DNA from 2 places in the Frigoribacterium sp. Leaf164 genome. Region 1 is predicted to be linked to the other one. Evidence: predicted binding sites of a transcription regulator. Region 1 holds the regulator's gene; the other holds the start of a gene.
The links. The regulator HspR, encoded in region 1, represses chaperone genes until heat shock. The targets are predictions, from matches to a motif close to AAGTTGAGTCNNNNNGACTCAACTT.

Region 1 (7,020 bases):
TCTGCAGGAAGGCGACGAGCAGGAGGACGAGCAGCACGATGCCGCCGACGTAGCCGAGCCCCCAGCCGAAGCCGGAGACCTTGCCGATCGTCTCGCGGGTGGAGACCTGCACGAGCATCGCGTTGTAGCTGACGCTCGCGAACTCGAAGAAGATGTTGCCCGCGGCCAGCAGGGCGGCGCCGGCGACGAGGTAGGCGGGGGCCGGGGCCACGAAGACCATCGCCGCCATGGCGACGACCACGAGGGCGGTGTTGACGCCGAGCCAGAGCTTCCGCTTGCCGGAGCCGTCGCTGCGCTGGCCGAGCACCGGCGCGAGCAGCGCGATCAGCACGCCCGCGATCGTCAGCGCCGTCGAGATCACCGTCGCGTTGTCGGCCTTCGCGAGCACGAGGCCGGGGTTCCGGGCGTCGTCGCCCGCGGCCGCCACGATCGACGGGTCGACGAAGGCGCCGCTCGCGAGGTAGGTGCTGAAGACGAACGAGGTGACGACCGCGTTGAACGCGGCCGAGCCCCAGTCCCAGAGGGCCCACGAGACGACCCGGCGACGGGGGATCGCGGGGGTGGCGGCGAGCGGCGGCGCGGCGGTCATGGGGGTCAACCTAGTGGGCACGGGTGTCCGGCGATCTCGTGGCCGGCACCGCGCCTCCTCGTCCCCCGTCCCGGCGGCATCTTGAGTCATGCACGCTCAACTCTCAGCTGGCTGGCTTGACCTCGCGGCGAGCGTGAGTAAAGTTGAGCCTGGCCGACTCAAGGGTCGGCCCCCTGACTTCCCGCATCACCCCGCACCACGAAGGAGAACAGCACATGGCCCGTGCAGTAGGAATCGACCTCGGAACCACCAACTCGGTCGTCAGCGTCCTCGAGGGCGGCGAGCCCACCGTCATCGCGAACGCCGAGGGCCTCCGCACGACCCCCTCGGTCGTCGCCTTCACGAAAGACGGAGAAGTGCTCGTCGGCGAGACCGCGAAGCGCCAGAACGTCACCAACGTCGACCGCACCATCGCGTCGGTCAAGCGCCACGTCGGCACCGACTGGACGGTCGAGATCGACGACAAGAAGTACACCCCGCAGGAGATCTCGGCGCGCATCCTCGGCAAGCTGAAGCGCGACGCCGAGCAGTACCTCGGCGAAGACGTGACCGACGCGGTCATCACCGTGCCCGCCTACTTCAACGACTCCGAGCGCCAGGCGACGAAGGAGGCCGGCGAGATCGCGGGCCTCAACGTGCTCCGCATCATCAACGAGCCGACCGCCGCGGCCCTCGCCTACGGCCTCGACAAGGGCAAGGAGGACGAGCTCATCCTCGTCTTCGACCTCGGCGGCGGCACCTTCGACGTCTCCCTCCTCGAGGTGGGCAAGGACGACGACTTCTCCACCATCCAGGTGCGCAGCACCTCGGGCGACAACCGCCTCGGCGGCGACGACTGGGACAACCGGATCGTCGAGCACCTGATCGAGAAGTTCAAGAGCCAGAACGGCGTCGACCTCTCGACCGACAAGATCGCCAAGCAGCGCCTGAAGGAGGCGGCGGAACAGGCCAAGAAGGAGCTCTCGTCGAGCACCTCGACCAGCATCCAGCTGCCCTACCTGACGCTCACCGCCGACGGCCCCCTCAACCTCGACGAGACCATCTCCCGCTCGCAGTTCGAGCAGTGGACGAGCGACCTCCTCGAGCGCACCAAGAAGCCCTTCAACGACGTCATCAAGGAGGCGGGGGTCAAGGTCTCCGACATCGCGCACGTCGTGCTCGTCGGCGGCTCCACCCGCATGCCCGCCGTCAGCGAGGTCGTCAAGCAGCTGACCGGCGGCCAGGAGCCCAACAAGGGCGTCAACCCGGACGAGGTCGTCGCCGTCGGCGCGGCCCTCCAGGCCGGCGTGCTGAAGGGCGAGCGCAAGGACGTCCTGCTGATCGACGTCACCCCGCTGAGCCTGGGCATCGAGACCAAGGGCGGCGCGATGACCAAGCTCATCGAGCGCAACACGGCCATCCCGACCAAGCGCAGCGAGACCTTCACCACGGCCGACGACAACCAGCCGTCCGTCGCGATCCAGGTCTTCCAGGGCGAGCGCGAGTTCACCCGTGACAACAAGAACCTCGGCACCTTCGAGCTGACCGGCATCGCGCCGGCCCCCCGCGGCGTCCCGCAGATCGAGGTCACCTTCGACATCGACGCCAACGGCATCGTCCACGTCTCCGCGAAGGACAAGGGCACGGGCAAGGAGCAGTCGATGGTCATCTCCGGCGGCTCGTCGCTGTCGAAGGACGACATCGAGCGCATGGTCCGCGAGGCGGAGGAGCACGCTGCAGAAGACAAGGCTCGCCGCGAGGCCAACGAGGTCCGCAACAACGCCGAGCAGCTCGTCTACTCGATCGAGAAGCTGATCAAGGAGAACGACGAGAAGCTGCCCGCCGACGTCAAGACCGAGGTCCAGGCCGACGTCGACGCGCTGAAGACGGCCCTCGCCGGCGACGACGACTCCGCGATCAAGCCCGCCTTCGACAAGCTCAACGAGAGCCAGTCGAAGCTCGGCCAGGCGATCTACTCGCAGGGCCAGGCCGACGAGGCCGCGGCGGGTGCCGCCGGTGCCGAGGGCGCCCCCGCCGACGGCCAGGCCTCCGGTGACGACGAGGACATCGTCGACGCCGAGGTCGTGGACGACGACGAGAACGACAAGAAGTAGGTCGACCGATGACTGACGAGCAGAACCGCGCTCCCGACGAGGAGCCCGTCCGCCCCGAGGCCAGCGCGGGGGTGCCGTCGGAGGACGGCGGCACCGCCGCGGTCGACGGCGCCGACGACCTGGTCGAGGCCGAGGCCCCCGATGTCGAGGTGCCCGCGGGCGCCGAGGCGCCGGAGGGCGCGGCCGCCGCGGCCGAGCAGATGGCCGCCGAGGGCGCCGCCGGGGCCGAGCCCCTCAGCGCCGACGACGAGGCCATCCTCGACCAGGCCAGCACCGACCTCGTCGCCGACATGCGGCAGGACATGCTGCGGGCCCAGGCCGAGCTGGTCAACTTCCGCAAGCGCGTCGAGCGCGACCGTGAGGCGAACCGCGAGGCCGTCGTCGCCGAGGTCATCCGCTCGCTGCTGCCCGCGCTCGACGACCTCGTCCGCGCCGAGAAGCACGGCGACCTCGCCGAGGGCCCGATGACGGTCATCGCGCAGAAGATCCGCGGGGGGCTCGACAAGTTCGGCCTCACGCAGGTCGGCGCGGCGGGCGAGGTCTTCGACCCGACGATGCACGACGCGCTCGTGCAGCTGCCGAACGCCGACGTGACGGTCAACACCGTCGCCGACGTGATCGAGCCGGGCTACAAGATCGGCGACCGGGTCATCCGGGCCGCCAAGGTCGCCGTCCACACCCCGCAGTAGCCCTGCACCTCCACGGCGCGAGCCGTGACCGCGACGCGAGTCGCGACGGGCGGTGGGCTCCTCGACGAGGGGCCCACCGCCTCCCCCGTTCTTTCCTCCGGTGGCCGTGCCACCGGACACACGCAAGAGAGGAGGTGCCCGATGGCGAGTCAGGACTGGTTCGACAAGGACTTCTACGCGATCCTCGGCGTCTCCAAGGACGTCACCCCGGCCGAGCTGAAGAAGGTCTACCGGAAGCTGGCGCGGAAGTACCACCCCGACAGCAACCCGGGCGACGCCGCGGCCGAGGCGAAGTTCAAGGAGATCAGCGAGGCGAACTCGGTGCTCTCCGACCCGGAGCAGCGCAAGGAGTACGACCAGGTCAGGGCCATGGGCTCGGGCGCGCGCTTCACCGCGGGCAGCGGCGGCCCCGGAGGCGGTGGCGGCGGCTTCGAGGACGTCTTCGGCGGCATGTTCGGAGGCGGCGGCCAGCGCCCGCAGTTCCGTCAGGGCGGAGGCGGTGGCGGGGGCTTCGAGGACATCTTCGGCGGCATGTTCGGCGGCGGCGGCTTCGGCCAGACGAGCGGCGGCTACCGCGGCTTCGGCGGCCCGCAGAAGGGCCGCGACATGACGGCCACGACGACGCTCGACTTCCAGACCGCCGTCGTCGGCGAGACCATCTCGTTGCAGGCGTCGAACGGCAAGCCGATGAAGGTGCGCATCCCCGCCGGCGTGCACGACGGCCAGAAGATCCGGCTCCGCGGCCGTGGGGAGTCCAGCCCCGACGGCGGCGAGCCCGGCGACATGGTGCTCACCATCGCCGTGCGCCCGCACCCGGTGTTCGAGCTCGACGGCGCGAACCTGCGCCTCGACGTGCCCGTGACGTTCACGGAGGCCGCGCTCGGCGCGACCATCGAGGTGCCGACGCTCGGCGGCGAGCCCGTGCGGCTGCGCGTCGCGCCGGGCACGCCGTCCGGCCGGGTGCTGCGCGTCAAGGGGCGCGGCGTCTCGACGAAGACCGGCACGGGCGACCTGCTGGCGACGGTGCAGGTGGCCGTGCCGAGCCACCTCAGCGACGCGGCGCGCGAGGCCGTCGAGGCGCTCGCGGCGGCGTTGCCGGCCGAGAACCCGCGCGACGACCTGATCGCGCGGGCCCGGGGCTAGCCTCGGCAGCACCAGGCCCGGCACCAGCACCACGAGCAGGAGGGGACGACGATGGCGAGACAGGACGCGGGGCAGTGGCCCCTCGATGAGCACTCGCCCGTCTTCGCGATCGCGATGGCGGCCGAGCTCGCGGGCATGCACGCCCAGACGCTGCGCCAGTACGACCGGCTCGGCCTCGTGGTGCCGCAGCGCACCGCGGGCAAGTCGCGGCGCTACTCGATGCGCGACGTCGTGCAGCTGCGCGAGATCGCGCGGCTCGGCGGCGAGGGAGTCTCGCTCGAGGGCGTCAAGCGCATCCTCGAGCTCGAGAACCAGGTGACGGCGCTGCAGTCGCGGGTGCGTGAGCTGGAGCGGGCGCTGGCCGACGAGCTGGTCAACCGGCCCGGTGCGCGCGTGTTCGCGGCGGGCGAGAGCGGCGTCGTGCCGCTCCGGCACGGCACGCGCCCCACGCGGCAGACCTCGGTCGTGGTCTGGCGGCCCCTTCAGTAGAGCCCCCCAACGTCGAGTGGTCACGAACTGCTGCTCTCGCGTCAGCGAGCAGCACTTCGTGACCACTCGGTGCCTGAGGCGGGTGCGGCGGGTTCCCGTCACTCCCGGCGGGTCGGCGTCGGCCCGCCCGCGAGGACGTCGACCCGCCCCGCCCTCGTTGCCCGTGCGCCGTCTCCGCCACCCCGACATCGAGTGGTCGCGAACGGCTGCCCACGCGTCAGCGAGCAGCACTTCGCGCCCACTCGGCGCCACGGTCGGGGACGACGGGCCGGGGCGGCCCGGTAGCCTCGTCCGGTGATCGACTTCGAGCAGCTCCGCCGGTGGCCCGACGTCGAGGCCCCCGAGCTGGTCGCACACGACGCGACCGACCGCCTCCTGCTCGACACCGCGCGGGAGGCGCTGGTCGCCCACCCGGAGCGCGTCACCATCATCGGCGACCGCTACGGAGCGCTCACCCTCGGCGCCGCCGAGTTGGTCGGCCCGCACGAGCTCCGCGTGCACCAGGACGCCCTCTCGGGCGAGCTGGCCCTCGCCGCGAACGCGGAGCGCCTCGGCAGCAGTGCCTCGTGGCGCTCCCTGCCGCTCGACCCCTCGCTCGTGGAGGGCGCCCGCGTGGTGCTCCTGCAGCTGCCGCGCGGCCTCGACGCGCTCGACGAGATCGCCGAGCTGGTCGCGGCCCAGGCGCACCCCGAGGTGCAGCTCGTCGCCGGAGGCCGCGTCAAGCACATGACCCCGGCGATGAACGACGTGCTGCGCCGTCACTTCGGCACCGTCTCCGCCGGTCTCGCCCGGCAGAAGTCGCGTCTCCTGACCGCCTCCGGTCCGCGCTCCGACGCCGGAGCCACCGCCTCCTCGGCGGCGAGCGCCTCCTCGGCTGGCACCACTTCGACGTGGCCTCGCTCCGAGCGGCACGGCGACCTCGTGGTCGTCGCACACGGCGCGGCCTTCGCCGGCTCATCGATCGACGTCGGCACCCGAGCGTTGCTGGAGGCGCTGGCCGTCGGGGCGCCCGAGGCGTCACGCGTCGTCGACCTCGGGTGCGGAACGGGGGTGCTCGCCGCCTCCTGGGCGCTCGCGCACCCCGAGGCGCACGTCGTCGCGACGGACCAGTCGGCGGCCGCCGTGGCCTCGGCCCGCGCGACGGCCGACGCGACCGGCGTCGGTGACCGGGTGGAGTCGCGGCGTGACGACGCAGGAGCCTCCCTTCCCGCAGGCTCCGCCGGCCTGGTGCTGCTCAACCCGCCGTTCCACGTCGGCGCCACCGTGCACGCCGGCCTCGCGCACAAGCTCTTCGCCGCGGCCGCGCGCCTGCTCGAGCCGGGCGGGGAGCTCTGGTGCGTCTGGAACTCGCACCTCGGCTACCGCAGCGCGCTCGAGCGCACCGTCGGGCCGACGCGTCAGGTCTCGCGCGGGCCGAAGTTCACCGTGACGGTGTCCACCCGCCGCTGAGCCTGCCCCTTCTCGTCGTACTTCTCTCGTCAGTTGCCACTTTGGGGGCCTCTGAACGCCCGTGAGTCCCCCAAAGTGGCAACTGACGTGAGGCAGCAGTGATCGAAGTGACTCTTCCTGGGCCCTGCTCGGGGCGGAGGGCCCAGCAAGAGTCACCTCGATGGCGCCGAGGTACTTCGCGCGGGGATCAGTTCGTCGCGTCGCCGTCGTGCTCGGCGCCGGGGCCGAGGAGGCCGTCGGCCTCCTCGGGGTCGTCGAGGCGGAGCGATGCCTCGATGTAGGCGAGGAGCGCGTGGGCGTAGGCCGTCTCGGGGTCGGCGGCGACGTGCACGGAGTCGGGCCCGGTGTCCGCAGCGCCGTCGAGGGCGACGGTGACACGGTAGGCGAGGGGCTCGCCGTCGACGAGCACGCGCGTGAGCGAGACGAAGGTGCTGCCGAGCAGCTCGCGGAGCTGGTCTTCGCGCGGCAGCCAGAGGGCGTCGTCGGCGGCGACGGAGTCGAGGGCCCACTCGGTCGTGCCGTTGAAGCCGAGCACGGTGCCCGTGGGGTGCTCGTGGGCCTCGATGGT
Region 2 (7,020 bases), on a different contig from region 1:
CGCCCTGCTCACCATGATCATGTCGAGCCGCGTCACCTACGGCATGGCCGAGCAGGGGCTGCTGCCCCGCCCGCTCGGCGCCGTGCTCGAGAAGCGCCGCACGCCGTGGGCCGCCATCCTCGTCACCACGGCCGTCGCGATGGGGCTCACCCTCGTCGGCGACATCGGCACGCTCGCCGAGACGGTCGTGCTGCTGCTGCTCTTCGTGTTCGTCAGCACGAACGTCGCGGTGCTCGTGCTGCGGAAGGACCGCGTCGAGCACGAGCACTTCCGGGTCTGGACGGCCGTGCCCGTGCTGGGCGTCGCCTCCTGCGTCCTGCTGCTCACGCAGCAGAGCGCCCAGGTGTGGCTGTTCGGCGCGATCATGCTCGCCGCGGGCGTCGTGCTCTACCTGCTCGCGAAGCTCGGCAGCCGCCGCGGCCCGGAAGCCGGCAGCGGCGCGGGCACCGGCACCAGCAGCGGCACCGGCGCCGACCGGGCCTGAGGCACCCGGACCGCACCGACCGCGCGTCGTCCGCGACGCGAACAGCTCCGGCCCGGGCCGGGCGCCCGGCGCCCCGCCGGTGTCGACTCGGAGCACGGCCCGACCGACCGCACGACCGCCCGCGGCACAGCAGCCGCGGCGCACGACAGCCCGCGAGGGCGGAGGAGGCACCATGCGCGAACTCAGGATCGTCAAGGCACTCGAGGCGGTCGAGCGCGAGAAGAGGCTCGACCCGCTCGTCGAGAAGGTGGCCGGCGTCGTCGACGCCGTGCTGAAGCCCCGGGCGCTGCGCGACCTGCTGCACGGCGTGCCCGCCGGCCACCCGCTGCACCCCGTGATGGTGCTCGTGCCGACCGGCGCGTGGATCAGCGCGGCCCTCCTCGACCTGATGCCCGGCCAGGAGCGCCCCGCCCGCACCCTCGTCGGCGCCGGCGTGCTCGCGGTCGCCCCGTCGGCCCTGGCCGGCTTCGCCGACTGGTCGGCCACGCACGAACAGCAGAAGCGCACCGGGCTCGTGCACTCCGCCGCCAACCTCGTCGGCACCGCGCTCTACGGCGCCTCGTACCTGCAGCGGCTGCGCGGCAAGCAGACGAGCGCCAAGGTGCTCTCGTTCGCGGGCCTCGGAGCGGTGGGCCTCGGCGGCTTCATCGGCGGACACCTCGCCTACCGCCAGGCCGTCGGCGCGAACCACGCGGAGGACGTGCCGCACCTCGTCTCGCCCGGCTGGCACGAGGTCACCCGCCTCGACGCCCTGCCCGAGGGCGAACTGACCGGCCTCGACCTCGACGGGCAGCCGCTCGTCGCGCTGCGTCGCGGCGACGAGGTGGAGGTGCTCTCGAGCGTCTGCAGCCACCTCTCCGGACCGCTCTCCGAGGGCGAGCTCGTCACCGACGCGGGCAAGCCCGGCGAGGCCTGCGTCTCGTGCCCCTGGCACGACAGCGTCTTCTCGATGCGCACCGGCGAGGTCGTGCACGGTCCGGCGACGTCGCCGCAGCCGCGGTTCGACACCCGCGTCGTCGACGGCACGGTGGAGGTGCGGCTGCCCGACGCGGGCTGACCGCCCGGCCGACCCGCGCCTCCGGCAGGCCCTCGCTCCCCCTCCGGGGCGGTAGGGAGCCCGCCGGAGGCGCGGTGCGCGTAGTGCACGGACGCCCCGCGGGCAAGGGCGAGCACGGCCGGGCCCCTCGTGGTTCGGTCGATCCCATGAGACGACTCCACTACTCCGGCAGCTACATGCTGGTCGGTGACCGCACCTGCAAGGCCGTGCTCCGCTACGCGAGGGCGCTCGCCGAGGCCGACACCTCCGACATCGTGTCCGTGCCCGTCGTGACCGAGGGCGGCAGCAAGGCCTACGCGCACCTGCTCATCGGCCCGGCGAGCCAGGTGTTCTCCACCCCGGTCGAGAACAGCCAGGACGAGCCCGTCGACGAGGACGTCATCCGCGACCTCGAGGAGGCGACGCTGCGCCTCCAGCCCTCCCGGCCGGCCTGGCCGCAGGAGATGCTCGACATCCCCGACCTCGACAGCGAGAGCTACGGCGCCGAGTTCGCGAACGCGCCGGGCGCCGACGCCGAGGGCGACGAGGGCGACGACCAGGGCAAGGCGAGCGCGCACACCAGCGGCGCCGAGGCCGCCGCCGGGCCCGACGGCGCCACGGACGAGCGCCTCGCCGGCGCCCGCACCGGCTCCTGACCCGCTCTTCGTCGCAAATGCCGACCGTCGCAGGCTCGGCCGGGTCGCAACAGGGGGAAAACCCCGTATTGCGGCGCTGATGGTCGGCATTTGCGACACGGAGCGGTCGAGAGGGCGGAGGGGCCGGAGGCGCGGGGGCGGCGAGGGGAGCCGCCCGGCGACCTGACGTGGCAGGTTGAGCCGACTCCGCTCAACTTCTTCCGCCGACCGGGAATGACCCGGGGCTCCCTGCGTTTACTTGAGTCGCAGCCACTCAAGTTTCCCCAGGAGGTACCATGCCTGCACAGTTCGGCTCCGGCGACGGCGGCTCGTTCGACGAGTTCCTCGCCCGCCTCATGAACGGCGCCCGGTCGGGTCAGACCGGACGCCCCGTCGACATCTCGCGCCTGCTCAGCAGCGCCGCCCACGGGCTCGTCACCCGGGCCGGCGAGTTCGCCACCAGCCGTGGCCACGCCGAGGTCGACTCCCTGCACGTCCTGCGGGTGCTCCTCGACGAGTCGCCCGCCGCCGACGTCGTCCGCCACGCGGGCGTCGACCGCGACGCCCTGCTCCGAGCCGTCGACAGCCGCCTCCCCGGCCCCTCGTCCGACACCCCCAGCACCGTCGCCCTCACCCCGGCCGCCCAGCGCGTCCTGCTCCAGGCCGCACAGGCCGCCCGCGCGTTCGGCTCGACCTACGTCGACCCCGAGCACGTCTTCTTCTCGCTGGTCGTCGACCAGCAGTCGGTCAGCGGGCAGCTGCTCGCCGCCGCGGGCATCACCCCGCAGGCGCTCCAGGCGTTCGTCCGCGACGGGTCGCCGACCGGCGGGTCGACCGCGGGAGGCGCCGCAGGCGCGGCCGGGAGCGGAGCCGGCACGGGCACCGACGCGACCGGTGCCGGCGACCCGGCCCGCGACTCCGGCACGCCCACCCTCGACCAGTACGGCAGCGACCTCACGGCGCGCGCCCGCCGCGGCGAGATCGACCCGGTGATCGGCCGGGCCGACGAGGTCGAGCAGACCGTCGAGATCCTGCTGCGCCGGACGAAGAACAACCCGGTGCTGATCGGCGAGCCCGGCGTCGGCAAGACCGCCATCGTCGAGGGCCTCGCCCAGCGCATCGTCGACGGCGACGTGCCCGAGCTGCTGCAGGGCAAGCGCGTCGTCACGCTCGACCTGGCCGGCATGGTCAGCGGCACCCGCTACCGCGGCGACTTCGAGGAGCGCCTCACGACGGTCGTCGACGAGATCGCCGCCCACCAGGGCGAGCTGATCGTCTTCCTCGACGAGATCCACACGGTCGTCGGGGCCGGCGGCAACGGCGACGGCACCATGGACGCCGGGAACATCCTCAAGCCCCGCCTCGCCCGCGGCGAGCTGCACCTCATCGGCGCGACGACGCTGAAGGAGTACCGCACGATCGAGAAGGACGCCGCCCTCGAGCGCCGCTTCCAGCCCGTCACGGTGCCCGAGCCGAGCGTCGACGACGCCGTGCTCATCCTCACCGGGCTCGCCCCGCGCTACGAGGAGCACCACGGCGTCGCCTACGCGCCGGAAGCCCTGCGCGCGGCCGTCGAGCTGTCGGCGCGCTACGTCAGCGACAGGTTCCTGCCCGACAAGGCGATCGACCTGATCGACCAGGCCGGCGCCCGTCGTCGCCTGCGCCTCGGCGGCCGGGTCGACACCGCGGCGCTCCAGGCCCGGCTCGCCGAGCTCGAGTCGTCGAAGCACGCCGCGGTCGCCGCGGAGCGCTACGAGGAGGCGTCGCACCTGCGCGACGAGATCGAGGCCGTGCAGGAGTCGCTGGCCGCGGCGGTCGGGAGCGGTCACGCCGACAGCACGGCGGCGGTCGGCACGGAGGCGGTCGGCACGGAGATCACCGCGGCGGACGTCGCCGAGATGGCCGCCCGCGCCACGGGCATCCCGGTCGCGCGCCTCACCGACGGCGACCGCTCGCGGCTCGCCCTGCTCGAGCAGGAGCTGCACGCCCGGGTGGTCGGCCAGGACGACGCGGTCACCGCGATCGCCAAGTCGGTGCGGCGCAGCCGGACGGGCCTCGGCGACCCCGCCCGCCCGACCGGGTCGTTCCTCTTCCTCGGGCCGACCGGCGTCGGCAAGACCGAGCTGGCGAAGGCCCTGGCCGAGTCGCTCTTCGGCGACGAGGGCGCGATGATCCGGCTCGACATGAGCGAGTACGGCGAGCGCCACACGGTGAGCCGCCTGGTCGGCTCCCCTCCCGGCTACGTCGGCTACGACGAGGCCGGCCAGCTGACCGAGCGCGTGCGGCGGAACCCGTACTCGGTGATCCTGCTCGACGAGATCGAGAAGGCGCACCCCGACGTGTTCAACCTGCTGCTCCAGGTGCTCGACGACGGGCGGCTGACCGACGGCCAGGGCCGCACGGTCGACTTCCGCAACACGGTCGTCGTGATGACGTCGAACCTCGGCTCGGAGTTCCTCGCCTCGCGCGGCGGAGCCCTCGGCTTCACGCCGGCCGGGCCCGTCGGCTCCGACCCCGCGGCCGGGAACGGCTTCGGGTCGGAGAAGGCGCTGCGCGACCGCGTCATGGGCAAGCTGCGGGAGGCGATGCGGCCCGAGTTCCTCAACCGCATCGACGAGATCGTGCTCTTCCGCAAGCTCGACCGGGCGCAGCTGCGCGACATCGTGCGCCTGCTGCTCGGGGCGACCTCGCGTCGCCTCCAGGCCCAGGGCATCGCGGTCGAGATCGACGACGCGGCCACCGACTGGATCGTCGACCACGGCTACGAGCCCGAGTTCGGCGCCCGGCCGCTGCGCCGCACGATCCAGCGCGAGGTCGACGACCGGCTCGCCGACCTGATGGTCTCCGGCGCGGTCGCGGCCGGCGGGCACGTGCTGGTCAGCGTCGGAGGCGACGGCGAGCTCGTCGCCCGCCCTGTCGCGGCGGAGGTCGCGAGCGCGGCCTAGCCGCGGGGCGGCTGCGGCTACGGCTGCGGGACTGCGGAGGCGCGGTGTCGGTCTGACCGGCACCGCGCCTCCCTGCGTCCGCCGCCGTGACCCTGCTCTCGCGCTCTCTTCTCAAATTTGAGCGTGATCCGCCGGATGACGAGGCCGGAGCCGCGCCACCCGGCTCCTCGACGACGGATCTCTCTCGCATTCCCCGTGTCCCTGCATCAGACAGCCGCCGACCTTGTGACGTTCCTGGTTTTAATGTCAGGGTATGTATGCACGATCGAGGATCGGTCGAGCAGACAGGAACGGGTGATCATGACCAGTGTCAGCAGCATCGGGACGACCGTCGGGCGGAGCCTGGCCACCCTCGCGACCACGGGAGCGCTCGTGCTCGGCGCGGGGCTCGCACCTGCGGTCGCCGCTCCCGCCCCGGCGTCGACCCCGACCGCGACCTCGACGTCGACATCGACGTCGACCTCGGAGTCGGCCACCACGGCCGCGACCACCGGCACGGAGGCGGAGTCCGGCATGATGCCGGCCGGCGAGTTCTCCACCCTCGGATCGACGTACGTGGGCGGCGGGTACTTCGAGTGGGGCGTGACGTCCTCCACCGTGTACGCCAAGTACCAGCACTACTCGAGGACGCACCGGGCCACGGCCTGCGCGAACGGGCAGACGCAGTGCCTGCGCTCGGGCAACGCGGCACCGTCCTACCTCGCCAGCGCGGTGAGGGCGAAGAGCAAGAGCAACAACACGGCGTGGTGGGCGGTCCTCTGACCCGTCGGCGCACGGGCGCCACGACGGTGATCGCCGTCGTGGCGGCCTACGCGCTCGCCGCGGGCGTCGCCCTGGCCGCCGCCGAGGGCCAGGACATCTGGGGAAGCGGCGGGAGCGGCGGCCGGGGCACCGGGGTCGTCGTCCTGGAGACGCCGCCGGACCTCGGGCACGACGCGACACGGCAGGAACTCCTCCGGGCGGTGACGTCGACGGGCGACCAGGTCGCCCGCATGACCCCGGACGACTCGCCCGGCGCTGGTGTCGGCGACTCGCTCGTCCATCCCCTGACCGGCGGAGCCGGGCAGCCCCTGGGCCCCTGGGTGCGATGGACCCTCGCCGACCACGACTCCTGGCTCGACCTCGACCCCCGCGGCTTCTACGTGACCGACGCGGACGACCCGAGCCCCCTCCTCGCCGCTCTCGACAGCGCCGGCTTCACCGCGGCGGACGCGACGGTGGGGCCTCTCGACGAGCTCCGGGCGCTGGTCACGGTGCCCTCCGTCGCCGGGCTGCTCGTGACGGTGATGCTCGTCGCCCTCGGTGCGGCCGGCGTCGAGGCCGAGCGCGGCCGCCGACGCCGCCTGGTCTGCGCGCTCGTCGGGTGGACCCGACGACGTGCCCTCGTCGCCGAGCTCCGGGAGGCAGCATCGCCCCTGGCAGGAGCGGCCCTCGGCTCGGTGCTGCTCGTGCTGGCTCTCTGGTGGAGCGTCGGCGGGCTCCGGAGACCCGAGTTCGTCCTGCCCGTGATCGCTCTGATCTGGGGCGGAACGACAGCGTGGCTGCTCCTCTGTCGAGCGACGGCGGCGCACGGACCCCGGCCGTCGAGGCTGCTCTCAGCCAGCACCGGAGCAGGGAGCCGCCGGCGTGCGCTCGTCGTGCCGATCGCGCTGCACGTCGCCCTCGTCGCGGTCGTGGCGGGCGAGGTCGCCCTCGGCCAGCGCGCCGCCGACGCCGCCGACCGTGTCGCGACCTCCTCCGCGGCGCAGCTCGACCTGCACGAGGGGTCCGTGCTCAGCGTCGGCCTCGCCGGCGCTGACGACCGCGAGTTCGACCGGGCGCTCGCCCGGGTGGCCCGTGACGAGATCGCCTCCGGCAGGGCGACGATGGGCGACCCCGACACCGTTCCCGGCGCGCTCGTCACCGCCCGGGTCGGGACCC

Region 2: ASF82_RS14455 (ATP-dependent Clp protease ATP-binding subunit) is a predicted target of HspR. The motif match lies at 2,349-2,373, and genes of this name have one in related genera.

The regions. Positions count from the first base shown of each region.
Region 1 is NZ_LMOX01000002.1:3,251-10,270, forward strand. Features, by position in the region: gene ASF82_RS07630 (MFS transporter) at 1-589, opposite strand, end outside; gene dnaK (molecular chaperone DnaK) at 805-2,682, shown strand; gene ASF82_RS07640 (nucleotide exchange factor GrpE) at 2,691-3,371, shown strand; gene ASF82_RS07645 (DnaJ C-terminal domain-containing protein) at 3,513-4,514, shown strand; gene ASF82_RS07650 (heat shock protein transcriptional repressor HspR) at 4,566-5,003, shown strand; gene ASF82_RS07655 (methyltransferase) at 5,298-6,452, shown strand; gene ASF82_RS07660 (pilus assembly protein CpaE) at 6,640-7,020, opposite strand, start outside.
Region 2 is NZ_LMOX01000003.1:1,369,499-1,376,518, reverse strand. Features, by position in the region: gene ASF82_RS14470 (APC family permease) at 1-484, shown strand, start outside; gene ASF82_RS14465 (Rieske (2Fe-2S) protein) at 657-1,541, shown strand; gene ASF82_RS14460 (hypothetical protein) at 1,688-2,176, shown strand; gene ASF82_RS14455 (ATP-dependent Clp protease ATP-binding subunit) at 2,452-5,100, shown strand; gene ASF82_RS14450 (lactococcin 972 family bacteriocin) at 5,401-5,862, shown strand; gene ASF82_RS15830 (hypothetical protein) at 5,844-7,020, shown strand, end outside.